Linked DNA regions of Streptomyces hawaiiensis. The protein of the gene in region 2 interacts with the protein of the main gene of each other region in a pairwise test. Links are inferred from orthologs where the notes say so. Each region holds a gene or a part of one and is shown on either strand. Other genes may lie near its edges. The genes, in order: rpe and eno.

Region 1 (6,504 bases), 2.0 Mb from region 2 along the record:
ACCGGGATGGTGCCGGCCAGTTCGGCGTAGGACAGGGCCGAGAACAGGGCGGTGAGGCCGGCGATGACGAAGGAGAGCGTGACGGCCGGGCCGGCCTTGGGGACGGCCTCGCCGAGGACGACGAAGATGCCGGTGCCGAGGGTGGCGCCGATGCTGATCATGGTCAGCTGCCACAGTCCGAGGGTGCGGCGCAGCGACCCTCCCTCGCCCTGGCCACCCTCCGCGACCAGGCGTTCCACGGGCTTGCGGCGCATGAGGCGCGCACCGATGCCGGGGGGCGCGGGGGCGGCTGTCTGGCCTGGGTTCTGCGGGGGTGCGCCTTGGTCGAGCACGCGCTGGCTCCTTATCGCTGCCGGTCAGGGCGGCGGGGACCGCGGGCGCCCTTGAGCAGGGACCCACCGAGCGGAGTCCCCGCCACGCCACGTACGAGGCGACAGCCTATGAGCAACGGCGTTGCTGTCGAAATGCAGCAACCTTGCGCATCCCCGCAAGATCATTGCGTTCCCCGGGGCTGGGCGGGTGTTCATTGCACTCAAGGTCCTCGGTCCCGCACTCGGCGAGCTCCATGTGCCGACGGCAGGGCCCTGGCATGCGAAACGGCCCCCGATGTCCCGCGGGGCGGGGCGACGGGGGCCGTTCGAAGAGGCGTCGGGGTCGTCAGCTCCAGCTGGCGTGCAGCGGCTTGCCCTCCGCGTAGCCCGCCGCGCTCTGGATGCCGACGATGGACTTCTCGGCGAACTCCTCCAGGGAGCCGGCACCGGCGTAGGTGCAGGAGGAGCGGACGCCCGCGATGATCGAGTCGATCAGGTCCTCGACGCCCGGGCGGGCCGGGTCGAGGAACATGCGGGAGGTGGAGATGCCCTCCTCGAACAGCGCCTTGCGGGCGCGGTCGTACGCCGACTCCTCCGAGGTGCGGTTGCGCACGGCACGGGCGGAGGCCATGCCGAAGGACTCCTTGTAGGCGCGTCCCTGGGCGTCGTGCTGGAGGTCGCCCGGGGACTCGTAGGTGCCCGCGAACCAGGAGCCGACCATCACGTTGGAGGCACCGGCCGCGAGGGCCATGGCGACGTCACGCGGGTGGCGGACACCGCCGTCGGCCCAGACGTGCTTGCCGTACTTCCTGGCCTCGGCGGCGCATTCCAGGACGGCGGAGAACTGCGGCCGGCCGACGCCGGTCATCATGCGCGTGGTGCACATGGCGCCGGGGCCGACACCGACCTTGACGATGTCCGCGCCCGCCTCGATCAGGTCGCGCACGCCCGCCGCGGCGACCACGTTGCCGGCGACGATCGGCACCTGCGGGTCGAGGTCGCGCACCAGCTTCAATGCGCTGATCATCGACTCCTGGTGGCCGTGGGCCGTGTCGATGACGAGCGCGTCGACCCCCGCGTCCAGCAGCTCCTGGGCCTTGCCCGCGACGTCGCCGTTGATGCCGACGGCGGCGGCGATGCGCAGCCGTCCCTGCGCGTCGGTGGCCGGCGTGTAGAGCGTGGCGCGCAGGGCGCCCTTGCGGGTCAGGATGCCGGCGAGCGTGCCGTCCTTGTGCACGGCCGGGGCGTAGCGGCGGTTGGCGTGGTCGAGGGTGTTGAAGGCCTCGCCCGCGTCCTTGTCCGCGTCGATGAGCAGCAGGTCCCGGGACATGACCTCGGCGAGCTGCGTGAAGCGGTCGACGCCGGAGAGGTCGGAGTCGGTGACCACGCCGATGGGCTTGTGGTTCTCGTCGACGACGACACCGGCGTTGTGCGCACGCTTGGGCAGCAGCCCCAGCGCGTCCGCGACGGTCTGGTGCGGGGACAGGATGATCGGGGTGTCCAGCACCAGGTGCCGGCTCTTCACCCAGGAGACGACGTCGGTGACCACGTCGTTCGGGATGTCCTGCGGTATCACCACGAGGCCGCCGCGGCGGGCCACGGTCTCGGCCATGCGGCGGCCGGCGATGGCGGTCATGTTGGCGACGACGAGCGGGATGGTGGTGCCCGTGCCGTCCGGGGAGCTGAGGTCGACGGCCTGCCGCGAGCCCACCGAGGAGCGGCTCGGCACCATGAAGACGTCGTCGTACGTCAGGTCGTACCCGGGCTGGATGTCATTGAGGAAACGCACGTGCCGCACATCCCAGTCGATCAGAGGTGACCCCCGGACCGGCCGGCCAGGGGGAAAGAGCACGTACTTCATTCTCCCATGACGGGCGCCCCAACCACCCCCAGCGGATCATCCAGGCTGGTCAGGGGGCCTCTCGGAGGATTCTCCAAGGCCGAGGGTCACGAACAGCCCCGGGCCCCGGTCGGTCGCCTCGGCGAAGATCTCCTCGGCGACCTGCCACTCCTCGGGCCGCGTCTCGGCGTACTTCCGCCAGCCCCGGACGACGACCAGCAGGCCCCGCTCCCCTGCCCCCTCGGGCCAGAGGGCGGGGTCGGCCATGGAGTCGGCGAGGGCGTCCCAGTTTCGGCCGAACCAGTCGGGCAGGGCCAGGTCACGGGCGCAGCGGTCCATGAGGCCCGCCTTGTCCGTGACCCCGTCCAGGTCCAGGACGACCACGATCCGGCCCGCCGGGTCGTGCACTGCGTGCGTCTGCCCGGCCACCCGTCAGGCTCCGTCCGGGTCGGACCTGTTGAGCGCTGACTTCGGCGCCGGACCGGCCGTCATCAGGTAGTCCGCGGCCGACGTGTCCGTCACCAGGCTGGTGACGAGCCCGGAGCGCAGCACCGCGTCGATCGCGGGCCCCTTGCGCTGCCCGCCCGCGATCGCGACGACCTCGGGGATCCGGCGGAGCTGATCGGCCTTCACGGTGATGCACCGCTCGCCCAGGTCCCGGCCGATCCGTCGGCCCTCGGCGTCGAAGAGGTGCGCGGACATCTCGGCGGCGACACCGAGGGAGGCGTAGTGCGCGCGCTCCTCGTCACTGAGCATGTCGTGCACCGTGGAGATGCCCCGCTCCCAGGAGCCGATGGAGACACACGCGACGGTGACCTTGTCGAAGTGCTCGAAGGCCCGGGCGATGCCCGTCTGGTTGCGCAGCGCCGTTGCCGTGGCCGCGTCGGGCAGCAGCATCGGGGCGTAGATGGGGTGGGCGTCGCCGCCGGACACCTGGGCGGCGCGGCGCACGGCCTCGACCGAGCCGCGCTCGGCGGTCCCGGCGTCGTACACGCCCGTCAACTGCACCACCGTGCACGGCGGCAGCCGGTCGAGCGCCGCCGCCATGTGGATGGTGGAGCGGCCCCAGGCCAGGCCCAGCACATCACCTTCGTCGACCAGTTCGGCGAGCAGGTCGGCGGCCACCTCTCCCAGGTTCTCGGGGTCGGGCGACTCCTCGGCCTCGGCCGGGGACTCGACCACGACAGCGTGCCTGAGGCCGTAGCGGGCACGGAGCGCGTCCGAGCGATCGGCGTCCAGCTCGGCGGGCACACGGATCTCGATGCGTACGAGATCCCGTTCGAGGGCGGTCTCCAGGACCCGGGCCACCTTGAAGCGGCTGACGCCGAACTCCTCCGCGATCTGGATCTTGGACTTCCCCTCGAGGTAGAAGCGGCGGGCCATGGCCGCCGCCTGCACCAGCTCAGCGGGTCCCATCCGCATGGCTGACCGGCCCGCCGACATACCCGACACGGCGTTCTCCTCACTGCTGTTCACATCTGGATTCGCCGTTCATCCTTGCAGATCCGGCGCGGTTGATCAGCCCTGATGAGAGCCGTTCACTTTGCTGTGGCTCAGTGGTCGCAGGCCCAGGAGGCCTTCGCGGTCGCCGCCTGGGCCTGTGTGCGTAGTGCACGTACCGCCTCGGCCGGGTCGTTTGCCCCGTAGACCGCCGATCCGGCCACGAAGACGTCGGCTCCGGCGTCGGCGCACCGCTCGATCGTGGAAGCGGAAACTCCACCGTCGACCTGGAGCCAGAGCTCCAGTCCGTGCTTGCTGATCAACTCGCGGGTGCGGCGAATCTTCGGAAGCATGATGTCGAGGAAGGCCTGTCCCCCGAAGCCCGGTTCGACCGTCATGATCAGCAGCATGTCGAGCTCGGGGAGCAGGTCCTCGTACGGCTCGATGGGGGTCGCGGGCTTCAGCGCCATGGAGGCGCGGGCGCCCTTGGCACGGATCTCCCGGGCGAGCCTGACCGGGGCGGCGGCGGCCTCGACGTGGAAGGTGACGGAACCCGCCCCCGCTTCCACGTACTGGGGCGCCCAGCGATCGGGGGCCTCGATCATCAGATGGCAGTCCAGCGGGGTGTCCGTCGCACGGGCGAGCGACTCTACGACCGGCACGCCGAGCGTGAGGTTCGGGACGAAATGGTTGTCCATGACGTCGACGTGGAGCCAGTCGGCTCCCTCCACGGCCTTCGCCTCGTCCGCGAGGCGGGCGAAGTCGGCGGAGAGGATGCTGGGGTTGATCTGCGCGGCCATGGCCTAAGACTGCCATGCCGTTCGGGGGTTGTGGGCATCGGTCCCGGGTGGGAATGGTGGGACGTCGGCCGCGGACCGTTGTGGGTCGCTCGCGCAGTCACCCGCGCCTCTTACGGGGCGCTGCCGCCGAGGGGGTCGGTATGAAGCAGGGCATCGCGCATCTCGTCTGCGGGCGGCGGGCCAAGTGGCTCGTGCTGGTCTTCTGGGTGGTCGTCCTGTTCATCGCCGCGCCGTTCGCCATGAAGCTCACCGACGCGCAGGACAACGACGCCGCGTCGTGGCTGCCGGGGTCCGCGGAGTCGACGCAGGTGCTCCAGATCTCCGAGGACTTCCGGCCGGAGCAGATCCCGGCGGTGGTGATCTACGCGCGGGAGAGCGGCCTGACGGCGCAGGACCGTACGGAGATCGCCGAGGACGTCACGCAGCTGAAGCAGTTGCGTGACCACGGCATTCTCGGGGAGCAGACGCGGGGGCCGGTGTTCGACCGGCAGACCGATCCGCGGGCGGCCCAGGTCTTCGTGCCGATCATGATGGACGAGGAGGGCTGGGAGCGGATCTCACCCGCCGTGGAGTCCATCCGGGACGACGTCGGTACGGGCGGCGACGGACTGAGCGTGCACATCACGGGCCCGGGCGGCACTTCCGCGGACTTCGCGGAGGCTTTCGAGGGCATCGACTCGACCCTGCTGCTCTCGGCGATGGTGGTCGTCGTCGTCATGCTGCTCATCACGTACCGCAGCCTGACCCTGCTGCTGGTCCCCCTGGTCGCGGTGGTCTGCGCGCTGTTCACCTCCCAGGCGCTGATCTACCTGCTCGCCGAGCACGGCGGACTGACGGTCAACGGCCAGAGCGCCGGCATCCTCACGGTGCTGGTCTTCGGGGCCGGGACGGACTACGCCCTGCTGCTGGTGGCCCGCTACCGGGAGGAACTGCGCCGCCACGAGGACCGGCACGAGGCGATGGCCCTGGCGCTGCACCGCGCCGGCCCGGCCGTGCTCGCCTCCGGCGCGACGGTCGTGCTGAGCATGCTGGTGCTGCTCGCCGCGGAGATGAACTCCACGAGCGGCCTGGGGCCGGTGGCCGCCATCGGTGTCGCGGTCGCCCTGGTGGCGATGATGAGCCTGTTCCCGGCCCTGCTGGTGATCTTCGGCCGCTGGATCTTCTGGCCGGTGATCCCGCACCACGGCTCGCCCGACCCGACCGATCGCGGCGTCTGGGCCCGCACGGGCCGCCGTATCGCCCGCCGCCCGCGGATGACCTGGATCGTGACGGCGCTCGCGCTGGCGGTCTGCTCGCTGGGCCTGATCCAGTTGCGCGCGGAGGGCATCGGCAACGCGGACGCGTTCACCGGGAAACCGGACTCGATCACCGGGCAGGAGGTCTCGGCGCGCTACTTCCCGGCGGGCAGCGGCGACCCCCTGGTCATCGTCAGCAACCAGGCGCAGGCCGTGCAGGTGGGCCGGACCGTCGCCGCAACGCAGGGCGTGGTCCCCCAGTCCCTCGGTCTGCCGCCCGGCGCGAAACCGGCCTTCGAGGGCAAGGTCCTCTTCGAGGCCACCATGACCGCCCCGGCGGACAGCGAGGCCGCCAAACAGACCGTCGAGCGGGTGCGGGACGCCGTGCACGCGGTGCCCGACGCCGACGCCAAGGTGGGCGGCGGTACGGCGGCCCTGCTCGACGCGGACAAGGCGACCACGCACGACAACAAGCTGATCATCCCGCTGGTGCTGGTGGTCGTCCTGCTGATCCTCTGCGTCCTGCTGTGGGCCCTGATCGCCCCCCTGCTGCTGATCGGGACGGTGATCCTGTCGTTCGCGGCGGCGCTCGGCATCAGCGCGCTCGCGTTCCGGTACGTCTTCGACTACGCGGGCGAGGCGACCGACTTCCCGCTGTTCGTGTTCGTGTTCCTGGTCGCCCTGGGCATCGACTACAACATCTTCCTGACCACCCGCATCCGCGAGGAGGCGGCCCGCCAGGGCACCAGAGCGGGCGTGGTCACCGGCCTGGCCGCCACCGGGGCGGTCATCACCTCCGCCGGCCTGGTCCTGGCCGGCACCTTCGCCGCCCTCGGCACCCTCCCGATGGTCGCCTTCGCCGAGATCGGCTTCACGGT
Region 2 (6,426 bases):
ACGTCGACCCGGCCCGGGTGCATCGAGGGCACGGCCGCGCGCTCGGCGTGGGTGGAGCGCAGCAGCCACTCGGTGATCTCGCGGACCCGTTCGTAGGAGACACGGGAGTGGTGGATGGCCTCGGAGTCGTACTCGGGCAGTTCCTGGGCGATCGCCGACACGGTCGTCACGGAGCCGGCCAGGCCGACCAGCGTGCGCGCCTCGCGCAGCGGAACCGTCTGCTCGGCGAGGTCGAGCGCGGCCTCGATGTCGGCCCGCATCGCCGCGATCCGCTCCGCGGACGGCGGGTCGCTCACCACCCCGTCCCGGACCAGATGCCGCTCGGTCATGCGGACACAGCCGATGTCCACCGAGCGGGCCGCCCGGACCCGGTCGTCACCCACGACGAACTCGGTCGAGCCGCCGCCGATGTCCACCACGAGGTAGGGCTTCGCAAGGTGGTCGCGCCCGGCGAGCTCCTTGGTGGCGCCGGTGAAGGAGAACGCGGCCTCCTGGTCCCCGGAGATCACCTCGGGCTCGACGCCCAGGATGTCCAGCACACCGCGCACGAACTCGTCCCGGTTCTCGGCGTCCCGGGAGGCGGACGTCGCCACGAACCGCAGCCGCTCCGCCCCGTGCTCCTTGATGATCCCGGCGTACTCGCGGCACGCCGCGAAGGTCCGCTGCAGCGCCTCGGGGGCGAGCCGGCCGGTGCGGTCGACACCCTGCCCGAGCCGCACGATCGTCATCCGGCGATCCAGGTCGACCAGCTCACCGGTCGCCGGGTCCGCGTCGGCGACCAGCAGCCTGATGGAGTTCGTACCGCAGTCCACGGCGGCGACACGGGTCACTGGGCATCCTCCTCGGCGGTCGTCACGCAGGCGCCCTTGCGCCACCACTCCGGCAGCATGGCCAGAGCCTCGTCACCGAGCGGGTTCACGCCCGGCCCCGCGGCCAGCGAGTGAGCCACGAGGACGTGCAGGCACTTCACCCGGTCCGGCATGCCGCCCGCGCTGGGGAAGTTCTTCAGCTCCTCGATCTCGTCGCGCCGCCGGATGTAGTCCTCGTGCGCGGCCCGGTACGCCGCCGCCAGCTCCGGGTCCGAGTCCAGCCGCTCGGTCATCTCCTTCATCACGCCGTTGGCCTCCAGCGTCCCGATCGCCGAGTTCGCCTTCGGGCACGTCAGGTAGTACAGCGTCGGGAAGGGCGTGCCGTCCGGCAGCCGCGGCGCCGTCTCGACGACGTCCGGCTGTCCGCACGGGCAGCGGTGCGCGATCGCGCGCAGACCTCGCGGAGGCCGACCGAGCTGCTGCTTGAAGGCCTCGACGTCGGCGTCGGTGGGCTCGGTGCGCGGGGTAGTCGGAGGGGGCGTTTCCATGACTGTTTCAGGCTGTCTTTCTCTGGGTTCAGGTCACTGGGGCTCGGGTCACTGGCCGGAGGCGTCGGCCTTGTCGACCCCGTCCCAGACGTTCGAGTACCAGGGGCGGTCGGCCGCCCCCAGGTCGGTGCGCGACTGCTTCGACGCGTGCGGGTCGACGACGATGAAGCCCGTCTCCCCCGGCATGACGTAGTGCAACCGCTGCCGGATCTGCTGCTCGGCGTACGCGTCGTCCTGCCAGCGCGCCTTCAGGTCGCGCAGCCGTTCGACGCGCTCGCGGGCCTGCCGCTGTTCGCGCTGGAGGTCGTCGATCTCGGCGCGCTGCGAGACGTACTCCCGCATCGGGTAGGCCAGGGCCACGATCAGCGAGCACATCACCAGGGCGAGCAGCGCGGCCCGGCCGGTCAGCCGCGAGCGGCGGGCCTGGCGCTTGGTCTGGGAGCGGTAGACCCGGGCCGCGGTCTGCTCGCCGAGCAACCGGATCCTGGTCGCGGTGGAGAACCGGTCCCGGTCCTTCACGGCCATCTGTCCGCCTCCCGCTCCACCGTCCTACGCGCGTACGTCCCCGGACACGGTACGGGACCGAGTACGGGGACGTACGTACGACGCTGCGTCTTGTGGCCGGGGTCAGCCCTTGAAGCGCGGGAAGGCCGAGCGGCCGGCGTACACCGCGGCGTCGTCGAGGATCTCCTCGATGCGCAGCAGCTGGTTGTACTTGGCGACGCGCTCGGAGCGGGCCGGGGCACCGGTCTTGATCTGGCCGCAGTTGGTGGCGACGGCCAGGTCGGCGATGGTGACGTCCTCGGTCTCGCCGGAGCGGTGCGACATCATGCACTTGAAGCCGTTGCGCTGGGCCAGCTCGACGGCGTCCAGGGTCTCGGTGAGCGAACCGATCTGGTTGACCTTGACCAGGAGCGCGTTGGCCGCGCCCTCGTCGATGCCGCGGGCCAGGCGCTCGGGGTTGGTGACGAACAGGTCGTCGCCGACGATCTGGACCTTGTCGCCCAGCTTGTCGGTGAGGACCTTCCAGCCGTCCCAGTCGTCCTCGAACAGCGGGTCCTCAATGGAGACGAGCGGGTACGCGTCGACGAGCTCCGCGTAGTACTCGGTCATCTCGGCCGCCGAGCGCTCCTTGCCCTCGAAGGTGTAGACGCCGTCCTTGTAGAACTCGGACGCGGCGACGTCGAGCGCCAGGGCGATCTGCTCGCCGGGGGTGTAGCCGGCTTCCTTGACGGCCTCGAGGATGAGGTCGAGGGCCTCGCGGTTGGAGCCGAGGTTCGGGGCGAAGCCGCCCTCGTCGCCGAGGCCGGTGGCCAGGCCCTTGCTCTTCAGGACCTTCTTCAGCGTGTGGTAGACCTCGGCGCCCCAGCGCAGGGCCTCGGAGAAGGACTCCGCGCCGATCGGGGCGATCATGAACTCCTGGATGTCCACGTTGGAGTCGGCGTGCGAGCCGCCGTTCAGGATGTTCATCATCGGCACCGGCAGCAGGTGCGCGTTGGGGCCGCCCAGGTAGCGGAAGAGCGGCAGGTCGCTGGCCTCGGAGGCGGCGTGGGCGACGGCGAGGGAGACGCCGAGGATGGCGTTGGCGCCGAGGGAGCCCTTGTTGTCGGTGGCGTCCAGGTCGAACATCGCCTGGTCGATCAGGCGCTGCTCGGTGGCGTCGTAGCCGACGAGCTCCGGGCCGATCTGCTCGATGACCGCGAGGACGGCCTTCTCCACACCCTTGCCGAGGTAGCGGTTCGAGTCGCCGTCGCGGAGCTCGATGGCCTCGAAGGCGCCCGTGGAGGCGCCGGACGGGACGGCGGCACGACCGGTGCTGCCGTCGTCGAGGCCGACCTCGACCTCGACCGTGGGGTTGCCTCGGGAGTCCAGGATTTCCCGGGCTACGACGACGTCGATGGACGGCACGAGCATCTCCTTCTTATGTGACGCGGGTACGCGGGTCGCGTGGACCCGGCGAGGTGCGGGCCGTGGTGGCTCGCGACATGAGCCTAACCGGCTCCGGGCGATCGGCCACCGGGTCGCCCACCCCATGGACAGAACCGAGAGTAAATTGTTTCCGAACGGAACAAAGCCGGATTGCGAAGAACGGCAGAAAAAACCCCGCTCCGGTGCGTACGGGGGATGACGCACCGGAGCGGGGAGCCTGTGGGCCCTGGGCGGGCCGCTGCTTACTTCAGGTGCAGCTGCTGGCCCGGGTAGATGAGGTTGGCGTCCTCGACGATGTCCTTGTTCAGCTCGAACAGCTTCTCCCAGCCGCCCTTGACCTTCTTGTCCGCCGCGATCGAGCTCAGGGTGTCGCCCTTGACGACCTTGTACTCGCCGTCACCCTTCTTGACCTTCTTGCCGGTCGGGGTGGTGACGGTCTTCTTGGCGGCCGGGCGCTCGTCGGAGCGGGAGGCCGGCTGCTGCTGGGTCTCGCGGGACTCGGTGCTCTGCTGGCTCTGCTGCGAGGAGCTGCCGGAGTCGCTCGAGGAGCCGCCGCCGGTGTAGCCGGCGCTCGACAGGCCCTTGCCGCAGACCGGCCAGGCACCCTTACCCTGGCTCGCCAGGACCTTCTCGGCGATCTCGATCTGCTGGGACTTGGTGGCCTGGTCGGCGGTGGAGGCGTACTGGGTGCCGCCGTAGCCGGACCAGGTGGAGGCGGAGAACTGCAGACCGCCGTAGTAGCCGTTGCCGGTGTTGATGGACCAGTTGCCGCCGGACTCGCACTGGGCGACCGTGTCCCACTCGGAGGCGGTGGCGGCGGAGGCGTTGCCGACCGCCATCAGCGGGGCGGCGACGGCGGCGCCGGCGACACCGGCGACGGCGATGGCACGAGTGGCCTTGGACGGACGGCGGTGCTTGCCCTTGCTGGAAAACAGCATGGAAGATCCCCTCACCGACGCCTGCGAGGTGAGCTGTCGGGTTCGGGCCGGTTGAGTTGCCCGGCCGCGTCCCTCCCGGGACACGGCTTCACCCCAAGCCCTTCCGGCTCAACTGGCCGGTCGGGCACTTACCTTGGGTCCCCCGCTCCTGCCTACGGCGCTTGACGCGACGACTGTTCCCGTACGGCCGCTGGCAGGATTCGGCGTTGCGGCAGCCGGGGCTCGTGGTGACGAGCGGTCACGACCGTAGACACGCGGTCCGCGGAATTTCAAAGACGATCAAGGCTTCTGAGATCTATCTCTCACCGGCCTTATACGGGACATTCGGCGCGAAACATGACGTGAACTCACCCGGTTTCGGGACGACTTCGACTGCCGTTTCCGCACTGCCCGAACGGCTACCTCTCGTCCGCTTCGCCCCCTACCGTGAGCGTCTGACCGGGGTGGATGAGGTCGGGGTCGGCGCCGACCGCCTTCTCGTTGCCCTCGTAGAGCGCGTGCCATCCGCCGCTGACCCGAAGGGCGTCGGCGATGGACCAGAGACTGTCGCCGACACCCACGATGTAGGCGCCTTCGGACTCTTCGCCGGAACTCTCGTCAGCGGGCGTGGAGTGACGCCCCGTGGGCTTCTCCGCACGTTCGCCCTCGGGTGCGCGGGTTTCGTCGGCGCTGGGACCGCGATGACGGCCGGAGCCGGTATCGGCCGACGCCGAGGAGTCCTCGTCCTGCTGCGATGTGCCCGATGTGCCGCCCTCGGAGGTGGCCGACGGAGAGGCGTCGGGCTGCCGATCCCGCGACGAACCGTCGGATTCGGGCGACTTGCCGGTCTTGGTGGTTTCGTCCTTCGACGGCGACGACGCGTCAGGCGAAGGGGATGAAGAAGGACTCTCAGAGGGGGGCGAACCCAGCGAGTCGAGCAATCCGGGCGAGTCCACCTCACCGGATGATTCGGATGAATCGGGTGATTCCGACCCTTTGTCCTGCTGGAGTCCCGAGAGCAGTCCGCAGGTGCGCCACGCGCCGACCCCCTGGTCGGCGAGGATTCTCTCGGCCACGGCTATCTGCTGAGAGCGACTGGCCAGATCGGCGCTCGCGGCGTAGTCGAGACCGCCGTGGTTCTCCCAGTCCTCCTGGGACAACTGCAGGCCGCCGTAGTAGCCGTTACCGCTGTTCTGGCTCCAGGCGCCGCCGGTCTCGCAGTCCGCGACCCGGTCCCAGGTCGTGCCGTCGGCCGCGCTGGCGCCAGAAGCCCCGAGGAGCGGGATCGCGATGGCGGAGCCGGTCACTCCGGCCGCCACGAGGAGAGCCGGAGCCTGGCGGGGGCGACGGTGCCGACCGTTCCCGGAGAGCATACGGAGACCTTTCGCGAGACATCAGTGACCAACGCGGCGCGAAACCCGGGCCGCGTTGATGGGTGAACGTATCGGCAGACGATCACTTGTCACAAGTTCATGCCGCGCAGATCACGTGAAGATCACAAGTCTGATGTTTCGTCACTTTCAGCCGGCGCGAACTCCACCGGCAGGGTGCGCAGCCCGCGCATGATGAGGCCGCCGCGCCATCTCAGCTCGGCCGGATCCGCGGCGAGCCGGAGGTCGGGGAGGCGGGTGAGAAGGGTGGCGAGCGCGGTCTGGCCCTCCAGCCGGGCGAGCGGGGCACCGAGGCAGTAGTGGATGCCGTGGCCGTACCCGAGGTGCTGGTTGTCACGGCGGGCGAGATCCAGCACGTCCGGACCGGCGAACCGCTCCGGGTCCCGGTCCGCGGCGGCCAGCACGACGAGAACGGGGTCGCCCGCCTCGATGCGCTGCCCGCCGAGGGTGAGGGGCTGCGTGGCGAAGCGCCAGGTGGCGAGTTCGACGGGGCCGTCGTAGCGCAGCAGTTCCTCTACGCCGGTCTCCAGGAGGCCGCTCTCCCCGGCGGCGAGGGACGCCTGGAGGCGTGCGCGCTCCTCGGGGTGGGTGAGCAGGGCGTAGGTGCCGTTGCCGATCAGGTTCACGGTCGTCTCGAAACCGGCGAACAGCAGGATGAAGGCCATGGCCGCCGCCTCGTTCTCGGTGAGGTGCTCACCGTGGTCGGAGGCGCGAATGAGGCCGGAGATGAGGTCCTCGCCGAGGGCGGGTTCGGCGGGCAGCGCCTCCCGCTTGCGGTGGATGAGGTCGGCGAGGTAGCCGCGCATCTTCTTCACGGACCGTGCCACGCCGC

The links.
Region 1: the proteins of eno (region 2) and rpe interact in binary tests that used the Escherichia coli proteins (3 or more experiments, as listed by UniProt). The link is inferred for Streptomyces hawaiiensis from one-to-one orthologs.

Annotation. Positions count from the first base shown.
Region 1 is NZ_CP021978.1:1,627,986-1,634,489, forward strand. Bases 2,549-5,427 are described here. They hold rpe (ribulose-phosphate 3-epimerase), read right to left. Parts: upstream 4,392-5,427; coding sequence 3,705-4,391; downstream 2,549-3,704. Other genes in these bases: CEB94_RS07515 (barstar family protein), read right to left, coding at 2,549-2,580; CEB94_RS07520 (sugar-binding transcriptional regulator), read right to left, coding at 2,584-3,627; CEB94_RS07530 (MMPL family transporter), read left to right, coding at 4,532-5,427. In the rest of the region: CEB94_RS07505 (amino acid permease), read right to left, coding at 1-332; CEB94_RS07510 (GuaB1 family IMP dehydrogenase-related protein), read right to left, coding at 658-2,100; more of CEB94_RS07515, read right to left, coding at 2,209-2,548; more of CEB94_RS07530, read left to right, coding at 5,428-6,504. UniProt on the Escherichia coli protein: Catalyzes the reversible epimerization of D-ribulose 5-phosphate to D-xylulose 5-phosphate.
Region 2 is NZ_CP021978.1:3,646,015-3,652,440, forward strand. Bases 1,126-3,926 are described here. They hold eno (phosphopyruvate hydratase), read right to left. Parts: upstream 3,266-3,926; coding sequence 1,985-3,265; downstream 1,126-1,984. Other genes in these bases: CEB94_RS16620 (DUF501 domain-containing protein), read right to left, coding at 1,126-1,357; CEB94_RS16625 (FtsB family cell division protein), read right to left, coding at 1,406-1,882; CEB94_RS16635 (LysM peptidoglycan-binding domain-containing protein), read right to left, coding at 3,529-3,926. Outside these bases: CEB94_RS16615 (Ppx/GppA phosphatase family protein), read right to left, coding at 1-830; more of CEB94_RS16620, read right to left, coding at 827-1,125; more of CEB94_RS16635, read right to left, coding at 3,927-4,224; CEB94_RS16640 (LysM peptidoglycan-binding domain-containing protein), read right to left, coding at 4,623-5,576; CEB94_RS16645 (cytochrome P450 family protein), read right to left, coding at 5,699-6,426. UniProt on the Escherichia coli protein: Catalyzes the reversible conversion of 2-phosphoglycerate (2-PG) into phosphoenolpyruvate (PEP). It is essential for the degradation of carbohydrates via glycolysis.